Regions from separate parts of the Streptomyces sp. CLV115 genome, predicted to be linked through region 1. Evidence: predicted binding sites of a transcription regulator. Region 1 holds the regulator's gene; the other holds the start of a gene.
The links. Region 1 encodes HrcA, which represses chaperone genes, less so after heat shock. Its sites were predicted from a motif close to TTNGCACTCNGNNNNNCNGAGTGCNAA; they were not measured.
Positions count from the first base shown of each region.

Region 2: the regulator HrcA is predicted to act here: its motif matches at 1,935-1,961, upstream of groES (co-chaperone GroES).

Region 1 is NZ_JBCEWQ010000192.1:4,844-9,591, forward strand. Features, by position in the region: gene hemW (radical SAM family heme chaperone HemW) at 1-821, shown strand, start outside; gene AADR41_RS37260 (DUF3097 domain-containing protein) at 862-1,683, opposite strand; gene AADR41_RS37265 (MBL fold metallo-hydrolase) at 1,716-2,438, opposite strand; gene hrcA (heat-inducible transcriptional repressor HrcA) at 2,637-3,653, shown strand; gene dnaJ (molecular chaperone DnaJ) at 3,654-4,748, shown strand, end outside.
Region 2 is NZ_JBCEWQ010000045.1:20,658-25,405, reverse strand. Features, by position in the region: gene AADR41_RS17690 (class I SAM-dependent methyltransferase) at 1-527, opposite strand, end outside; gene AADR41_RS17685 (polysaccharide deacetylase family protein) at 610-1,677, shown strand; gene groES (co-chaperone GroES) at 2,113-2,421, shown strand; gene groL (chaperonin GroEL) at 2,521-4,146, shown strand; gene AADR41_RS17665 (hydroxyacid dehydrogenase) at 4,258-4,748, opposite strand, start outside.

The DNA.
Region 1 (4,748 bases):
GTCCGGCGTATCTCGCGGAACTGCGGGAGGGCGGCTTCAACCGGATCTCCTTCGGCATGCAGAGCGCCCGGCAGCACGTGCTGAAGATCCTCGACCGTACGCACACGCCGGGGCGGCCCGAGGCATGTGTCGCCGAGGCCCGGGAGGCGGGCTTCGAGCACGTCAACCTCGACCTGATCTACGGCACGCCGGGGGAGTCCGACGACGACTGGCGGGCCTCGCTGGACGCGGCGATCGGGGCCGGGCCGGACCATGTGTCGGCGTACGCGCTGATCGTCGAGGAGGGCACGCAGCTGGCCCGCCGGATCCGGCGCGGCGAGATCCCGATGACCGACGACGACGCCCACGCGGACCGGTACCTGATCGCGGACGAGGCGATGGCCGCGGCGGGCTTCTCCTGGTACGAGGTGTCGAACTGGGCCCGTACACCCAAGGGCCGCTGCCTGCACAACGAGCTGTACTGGCGCGGCGCCGACTGGTGGGGCGCCGGGCCGGGGGCGCACAGCCACGTCGGCGGGGTGCGCTGGTGGAACGTGAAGCATCCGGGCGCGTACGCGCAGGCACTGGCCGAGGGGCGCTCGCCGGGAGCAGGGCGCGAGGTCCTCTCCGAGGAGGACCGGCGGGTGGAGCGGATCCTGCTGGAGCTCCGGCTCCAGGACGGGTGTCCGCTCGGCATCCTGGCCCCGGCCGGTCTGGCCGCCTCCCGCCGCGCTCTGGCGGACGGGCTCCTGGAGTCCGGGCCGTACGAGCGGGGGCGGGCGGTGCTGACCTTGCGGGGGCGGCTGCTGGCGGACGCGGTGGTGCGGGACCTGGTGGACTGAGCGCGGGGCGCGGCGCGGCTGCGGGGTGCCCCGCGGCGGGCTACTCCGGCGGCGCCGTCACGAAGTCGATCAGGTGTTCCACCGAGCCCAGCAGGGACGGTTCCAGATCGCGGTACGAGTGGACCTTGGACAGGATGTGCTGCCAGGCCGCGCCGGTGTTCTCCGGCCAGCCCAGGGCGCGGCACACGCCCGTCTTCCAGTCCTGGCCGCGCGGCACCACCGGCCAGGCCGTGATGCCCACGGAGGACGGCTTCACGGCCTCCCAGACATCGATGTAGGGGTGGCCGACCACCAGGACGTTCCCGTCCGTGACCTGATCGGCGATCCGGGACTCCTTGGAACCGGGGACCAGGTGGTCGACCAGGACGCCCAGCCTGGCGTCCGGGCCGGGGGAGAACTCGCGTACGACGGCCGGGAGGTCGTCGATGCCCTCCAGGTACTCGACGACCACGCCCTCGATCCGCAGGTCGTCGCCCCAGACCCGCTCCACCAGCTCCGCGTCGTGCCGGCCCTCCACGTAGATCCGGCCCGCCCGCGCCACCCGGGCACGCGCGCCGGGGACCGCGACCGAACCCGAGGCCGTGCGCGCGGGGCGCACCGGAGCGGCGGCAGAGGGGCGCACGAGGGTGACCACCCGGCCCTCCAGCAGGAAGCCGCGCGGTTCCATCGGGAACACCCGGTGCTTGCCGAATCGGTCCTCCAGGGTCACCGTCGGCCCCTGGGCCGTCTTCTCGCAGCGGATCACCGCACCGCAGAATCCGGTGGAGACCTCCTCCACGACCAGATCGGCTTCGGCGGGGACCTCGGGAGCGGGGGCGGACCGCTTCCACGGCGGGGTCAGGTCCGGCTGGTAGCTGCGCATCGGACGACGATAGGACGAGTCGGCCCCGGGGGTCACGACACGCCGAAGCGTACGGCCAGTTGTTCGCGCTGATCGCGTACGAACGCCGCGTTCACCACCGCCCCGTGCCCCGGCACGTACACCGCGTCCTCGCCGCCCAGCGCCAGCAGCCGGTCCAGCGAGAGCGGCCAGCGGGCGGGGAAGGCGTCCCGGCCCGCCTGCGGTTCGCCGGACTCCTCGACCAGGTCCCCGCAGAGCACGATCGCGGGGGAGCCGGGGACGACCGCCACCAGGTCGTGGCCGCTGTGCGCGGGGCCCACGTCGGCCAGCAGCACCTCGCGCCCGCCGCCCAGGTCGATCGTCCACTCGCCGCACACCTCGTGCCGCGGCGCGACCAGCGCGTCCACGGCCTCCGCCGCGTCGTGCTCGCCGACCCCGTGGCGCACGGCCGAGCTGTGCAGTTCGTCCGCCCCGCGCCTCAGCAGCTCCCGCATGCCGACCGCTCCGTACACCTGGGCGCCGGAGAAGGCGGCGGTGCCCAGTACATGGTCGAAGTGGGGGTGGCTGAGTGCGATATGCGTCACCCTCCGGCCGAGCAGGGCCTGCGCCTGGGCCCGCACCTCGGCCCCTTCACGGAGCGTCGATCCGGTGTCGTAGAGCAGCACCGCGTCCGCCCCGACCACCAGTGCGACCGTCGCGTCCCATCCGGGAAGCCGCCGCCGGCCCACTCCGTGACCGAGTCGCTCCCAGCCGAACTCTTCCCAAGAGGCATCCATACCGCGACGCTATCGGCAACGACCTGCGCGGTCTCGCGGTAGCGTGGCCGGTCGCCCTTGCTAGGCCCCCACTCGGCCGCCGTACACTGGCCGGGGGGTTGCTGGCACTCGCGATGACAGAGTGCCAGGAGGATTCCTGGGCAGAGAAACAGGAACGACCCGAGAACCAACGAGGAAACACAGCTGGAGGTGTGCGCGATGCTCAGCGAACGCAGACTCGAAGTGCTTCGCGCCATCGTCCAGGACTATGTCGGCACGGAGGAGCCCGTCGGCTCCAAGGCGCTCACCGAGCGGCACAAGCTGGGGGTCTCCCCGGCGACCGTCCGCAACGACATGGCGGTGCTGGAGGACGAGGGCTTCATCGCCCAGCCCCACACCAGCGCGGGACGCATCCCGACGGACAAGGGCTACCGGCTCTTCGTCGACAGGCTCGCGGGGGTCAAGCCCCTCTCGACGCCGGAGCGCCGCGCCATCCACAATTTCCTCGACGGCGCGGTGGACCTCGACGACGTCGTGGGCCGCACCGTACGGCTGCTCGCGCAGCTGACCCGGCAGGTCGCCATCGTGCAGTACCCCTCGCTGACCCGGTCGACGGTCCGGCACGTGGAACTGCTCTCGCTGGCACCCGCCCGGCTGATGCTCGTGCTCATCACGGACACCGGCCGGGTCGAACAGCGCATGATCGACTGCCCCGCCCCGTTCGGCGAGACCTCTCTCGCCGATCTGCGGGCCCGGCTCAACAGCCGGGTCGTCGGACGCCGCTTCGCGGACGTCCCGCAGCTGGTGCAGGACCTGCCGGAATCCTTCGAGAGCGAGGACCGGGGAACCGTGTCCACCGTGCTCTCCACCCTGCTCGAAACCCTCGTCGAGGAGACGGAGGAGCGGCTGATGATCGGCGGCACCTCCAACCTCACCCGCTTCGGACACGACTTCCCGGTGATGATCCGGCCGGTGCTGGAGGCACTGGAGGAGCAGGTCGTGCTGCTGAAGCTGCTCGGCGAGGCCAAGGACTCGGGCATGACCGTACGTATCGGGCACGAGAACGCCCACGAAGGGCTCAACTCCACGTCCGTCGTCGCGGTCGGCTACGGTTCGGGCGACGAGGCAGTCGCCAAACTCGGCGTGGTCGGACCGACCCGCATGGACTACCCCGGAACGATGGGAGCGGTACGCGCAGTGGCACGTTACGTCGGACAGATCCTGGCGGAGTCGTAAGTGGCCACGGACTACTACGCCGTACTCGGCGTGCGCCGCGACGCCTCTCAGGACGAGATCAAGAAAGCATTCCGGCGGCTCGCCCGCGAGCTGCACCCGGATGTGAACCCCGACCCGAAGACCCAGGAGCGGTTCAAGGAGATCAACGCCGCCTACGAGGTGCTGTCGGACCCGCAGAAGAAGCAGGTCTACGACCTCGGCGGCGATCCGCTGTCCGCCTCCGGCGGCGCGGGCGCGGGCGGGTTCGGACAGGGCGGCTTCGGCAACTTCTCCGACATCATGGACGCGTTCTTCGGCACGTCGTCGCAGCGCGGACCGCGGTCGCGCACCCGGCGCGGCCAGGACGCGATGATCCGGCTGGAGATCGATCTCGCCGAGGCGGCGTTCGGCACCACCAAGGACATCCAGGTCGACACGGCCGTCGTCTGCACGACGTGCAGCGGCGAGGGTGCCGCCCCCGGCACCTCCGCGCAGACCTGTGACATGTGCCGCGGCCGCGGCGAGGTCTCCCAGGTCACCCGGTCCTTCCTCGGCCAGGTCATGACCTCGCGGCCCTGCCCGCAGTGCCAGGGCTTCGGCACGGTCGTGCCGACCCCGTGCCCGGAGTGCGCCGGCGACGGCCGCATCCGCTCGCGGCGCACGCTCACCGTGAAGATCCCCGCCGGTGTCGACAACGGCACCCGCATCCAGCTCGCGGGCGAGGGCGAGGTCGGCCCCGGCGGCGGCCCGGCCGGCGATCTGTACGTGGAGATCCACGAGCTCTCGCACGCGGTGTTCCAGCGTCGCGGCGACGACCTGCACTGCACGGTCACCATCCCCATGACGGCGGGCGCGCTGGGCACCAAGGTGCCGCTGGAGACGCTCGACGGTCTGGAGGAGGTCGACATCCGGCCGGGCACCCAGTCCGGCCAGTCGGTGCCGCTGCACGGCCGCGGCATCACGCATCTGCGGGGCGGCGGGCGCGGCGACCTGATCGTGCACGTCGAGGTGATGACCCCGACGAAGCTGGACCCGGAGCAGGAGCGACTGCTGCGCGACCTGGCGAAGATGCGGGGCGAGGAGCGGCCCACCGGTCAGTTCCAGCCCGGCCAGCAG
Region 2 (4,748 bases), on a different contig from region 1:
CCGTCCAGGCCCAGCGCGGCGGCGTTGGCGCGGGCCACCTCGGCGGTCAGCGGGTCGCGGTCGACGGCGAGGACGGACACGCCCGCCCGCGCGAGCGCGATCGCGTCGCCCCCGATCCCGCAGCACAGGTCGGCGAGGCTCCGCACCCCGCCCGCCGCGAAACGCCGCGCGCGATGGGTGGCCACCGACGTGCGGGTCGCCTGCTCGACGCCGTTCGGCGTGAAGAACATCCGGTACGCGTCCTCGGCGCCGAACTTCGCCACCGCCCGCTGCCGCAGCCGCGCCTGTCCCAGCGCCGCCGAGACCAGCGGGGCCGGGTGGGAGCGGCGCAGCCGGGTGGCGGTGGCGAGTTCCCGGGAGGGGTCGTACGACCGCAGCTCGGCCAGCAGCCCGGCGCCCTCGGGGGTGAGCAGGGCGTGGAAGGCGGCAATGGGGTCTGCCTCGCCCGAGCTCGGGGGAGGGCCGGGGTCGTCGGACCGGTCGTCGGCGGGCGGGTCGTTCGGGGCGAGAGCGTTCACCCGCCCCATTGTGAGCCAGCCGGGTAGACCGCCGGGCCGGGCGGCGGTGTCGGACCGGGAGGCCGTTCCCGGGCTGGCAGTATGCGGCGCCATGCAGCTTGTACGACAAAACGAAAAAAACACTATGAAGCGGAGCGGATCGGTCATGCCCCGGTCCGGGCACGGCCGGGGCTCCGGCGCGCACCGGCCCGCCTGCGCCGTGCTGGCCGCACTCCTGGTCGCCGCGGTCGGCTCCGGCTGCGCCTCCGGGTCCGGCGGGCAGCCGGGCGACACCGAGCACCGGGACCGGCCGCTGGCCGGGAACCCGGGCTCGAACCCGGAGCTGAGCCCCACCGTGAGCCCCGGCGTCAACCCCGGCGCCGGGCACCCGGGCGGTCCCGGGCGGCGCGCGGGCCGGGACCGGACACCCGGTGGAACCCATGAGAACGCGCAGCTCAGCCCCGCCGTGCGGGCGACGCTCGCCAAGAAGTGGGGGCTGGACAGGACGCCGCTGATCGCACCGCGGCCCCCCGCCGTGAAGCTGCGCGTCACCACCCGCGAGGGGTTCGAGGTGGAGGGGGGCGACGACTCGCTGCCGCCGGTCTTCACCACCGTCCCGACCAAGGACCGGGTCGTCTTCCTGACGATGGACGACGGCTCCGAGAAGGACCCCGAGCTGTTGCGGATGATGGACGAGCTGGACATCCCGTACAGCGCGTTCCTCAGCGACTACGAGGTGAGCGACGACTACGGGTACTTCGGCGAGGCGCAGCGGCTGGGCGTCGGCATCAACAACCACACGCTCAACCACCCCTACCTGCCCGGGCTCTCCTACGCGGAGCAGGAGCGCGAGATCTGCGGCGAGCAGGAGATCATCGAGAAGCGGTTCGGCAAGCGGCCCGCCCTCTTCCGCCCGCCGTACGGCAACTACAACGGGGACACCCTCCGCATCGCGAAGTCCTGCGGGATCAAGGCCGTGCCCCTCTGGAACGCCGAGGCGTTCCCGGACCACATGGAGTGGCGCGAGGAGGACGAGGACCTGCACCCGGGCGACATCATCCTCACCCACTTCCGGGGCCGCGGTGAATGGGACGGCAGCATGACCGACCTGGTCCGGGCCGTCATGAAGACCGTCACGGACCGGGGTTACGCCGTGGCCCGGCTGGAGGACTACGTATGAGAAGGGCGCACCGGCTGCTGGCCGGACTGCTGGTGGCCGGTGCGCTCCTCACCACCACCGGCTGCGCGCAGTCGGTGGATCCGATCGAACGGCTGGGCCGCAAGGCCGCGCAGAAGGTGAGCCGTCCGTCGCGGACGCCGGCGGCGGGCCCGCCCGCGCGGCCGTGCGGAACGGTCCGGCCCGCCCGTACGTTGCCCCCGTGTTGTCCGGACTGTTGTCCGCATCGCGCCCCGGCGGTGACGCCACGACCGTCCGAATTGGCACTCCGCTTGACCGAGTGCTAATCCCGGTCATAGTCTCGGTGCTGGCACTCACCACTGGAGAGTGCCAGCAGTACTGCGCGACTGGCAGGTCCGGCACCCGCGACGACGGATCGACCTGGTCGCCACTCCAAGACTGTTACCCCGTGAGATCTCCGAAGGGGGAGACCGGATCGTGTCGACCGCCAGCACCAAGGTTGCGATCAAGCCGCTTGAGGACCGCATTGTGGTCCAGCCGCTCGACGCCGAGCAGACCACGGCCTCCGGCCTGGTCATTCCGGACACCGCCAAGGAGAAGCCCCAGGAGGGCGTCGTCCTGGCCGTGGGCCCGGGCCGCTTCGAGAACGGCGAGCGCCTTCCGCTCGACGTCAAGACCGGCGACGTCGTGCTGTACAGCAAGTACGGCGGCACCGAGGTGAAGTACAACGGCGAGGAGTACCTCGTCCTCTCGGCCCGCGACGTGCTCGCGATCGTCGAGAAGTAATTCACCCACGTTTGCTTCTGTTCTGCGCCCCTGGCCCCCTGCGAATAACCAGCCGGGCGGTCGGGGGCGCAGTTCGTTCGAGAGGAAAGCTCAGCTCCCATGGCGAAGATCCTGAAGTTCGACGAGGACGCCCGTCGCGCCCTTGAGCGCGGCGTCAACAAGCTTGCCGACACGGTCAAGGTGACGATCGGCCCCAAGGGCCGCAACGTCGTCATCGACAAGAAGTTCGGCGCTCCCACCATCACCAACGACGGTGTCACCATCGCGCGCGAGGTCGAGCTCGACGACCCGTACGAGAACCTCGGTGCCCAGCTGGTGAAGGAGGTGGCGACCAAGACCAACGACGTCGCGGGTGACGGTACGACCACCGCGACCGTGCTGGCCCAGGCGCTCGTCCGCGAGGGTCTGCGCAACGTCGCCGCCGGTGCTTCCCCGGCCGCCCTGAAGAAGGGCATCGACGCCGCGGTCAAGGCCGTGTCCGAGGAGCTCCTCGCGACCGCCCGGCCGATCGACGACAAGACCGACATCGCCGCCGTGGCCGCGCTCTCCGCGCAGGACCCGCAGGTCGGCGAGCTCATCGCGGACGCGATGGACAAGGTCGGCAAGGACGGTGTCATCACCGTCGAGGAGTCCAACACCTTCGGTCTGGACCTCGACTTCACCGAGGGCATGGCCTTCGACAAGGGCTACCTGTCCCCGTACATGGTGACCGACCAGGAGCGTATGGAGGCCGTCCTCGACGACCCGTACATCCTGATCCACCAGGGCAAGATCGGCTCGATCCAGGAGCTGCTCCCGCTGCTGGAGAAGGTCATCCAGGCCGGTGGCTCCAAGCCGCTGCTGATCATCGCCGAGGACGTCGAGGGCGAGGCGCTGTCGACCCTCGTCGTCAACAAGATCCGTGGCACCTTCAACGCCGTCGCGGTGAAGGCCCCGGGCTTCGGCGACCGCCGCAAGGCCATGCTCGGCGACATCGCCACCCTCACCGGTGCGACCGTCATCGCCGAGGAGGTCGGCCTCAAGCTCGACCAGGCCGGTCTGGACGTGCTGGGCACCGCCCGCCGCGTCACCGTCTCCAAGGACGACACCACGATCGTGGACGGCGGCGGCGAGCCCGGCGACGTCAAGGGCCGGGTCAACCAGATCAAGGCCGAGATCGACGTCACCGACTCCGACTGGGACCGCGAGAAGCTCCAGGAGCGCCTCGCGAAGCTGGCCGGCGGCGTGTGCGTGATCCGCGTCGGTGCCGCCACCGAGGTGGAGCTCAAGGAGAAGAAGCACCGTCTGGAGGACGCCATCTCCGCGACCCGCGCCGCGGTCGAGGAGGGCATCGTCTCCGGTGGTGGCTCCGCTCTGGTCCACGCCGTCAAGGTCCTTGAGGGCAACCTCGACAAGACCGGCGACGAGGCCACCGGTGTCGCGGTCGTGCGCCGCGCCGCCGTCGAGCCGCTGCGCTGGATCGCCGAGAACGCCGGCCTTGAGGGCTACGTCATCACCTCGAAGGTCTCCGAGCTCGACAAGGGCCAGGGCTTCAACGCCGCGACCGGCGAGTACGGCGACCTGGTGAAGGCCGGCGTCATCGACCCGGTCAAGGTCACCCGCTCCGCGCTGGAGAACGCCGCGTCCATCGCGTCGCTGCTGCTCACGACCGAGACCCTGGTCGTCGAGAAGCCGGCCGAGGAAGAGGCCGAGGCCGGCCACGGCGGCCACGGTCACTCGCACTGACGCGTAGCCGCTGAGGGCTCCTGGCTCCCGGAGGGCCGACAGCCGAAGAAGGCCCCCTGTCCCACCGCCGAGCGGTGGGACAGGGGGCCTTCCGGTGTTCCGGAGCGCGCTTCAGGCCGAGTGGCTCAGGCTTCCGGAGTGCACCGGGTCCGCGAAGGGCAGGCCGGCCGCGAACCGCTCCAGCTCGTCCAGCGCCTGGTCCGCCATCCGGTGCAGCTCGTCGCCCAGCGAACCCGCGACGTGCGGGGTGAGCAGCACGTTCGGCAGGGTGTACAACGGCGAGTCGGTGGGCGGCAGTTCGGGGTCCGTCACGTCCAGGACCGCCTGGAGGCGCCCGGCCGTCAGCTCGGGGAGCAGCGCGCCCTCGTCGATCAGCGAACCGCGTGCCGTGTTGATCAGCGTCGTCCCGGGCGCCATCGCGGCCAGCTGCGCCGCGCCGATCAGGTGGTGGGTCTCCGGCAGCTGGGGCGCGTGCACCGAGACGACGGAGCTGCTCGCGCACAGCTCGTCGAGGGAGGTGAGCCGTACCCCGAGCCGGGCCGCCTCCGCGTCGTCCACGTACGGGTCGTACAGCAGCACGTCCAGGTCGAAGGGGCGCAGCA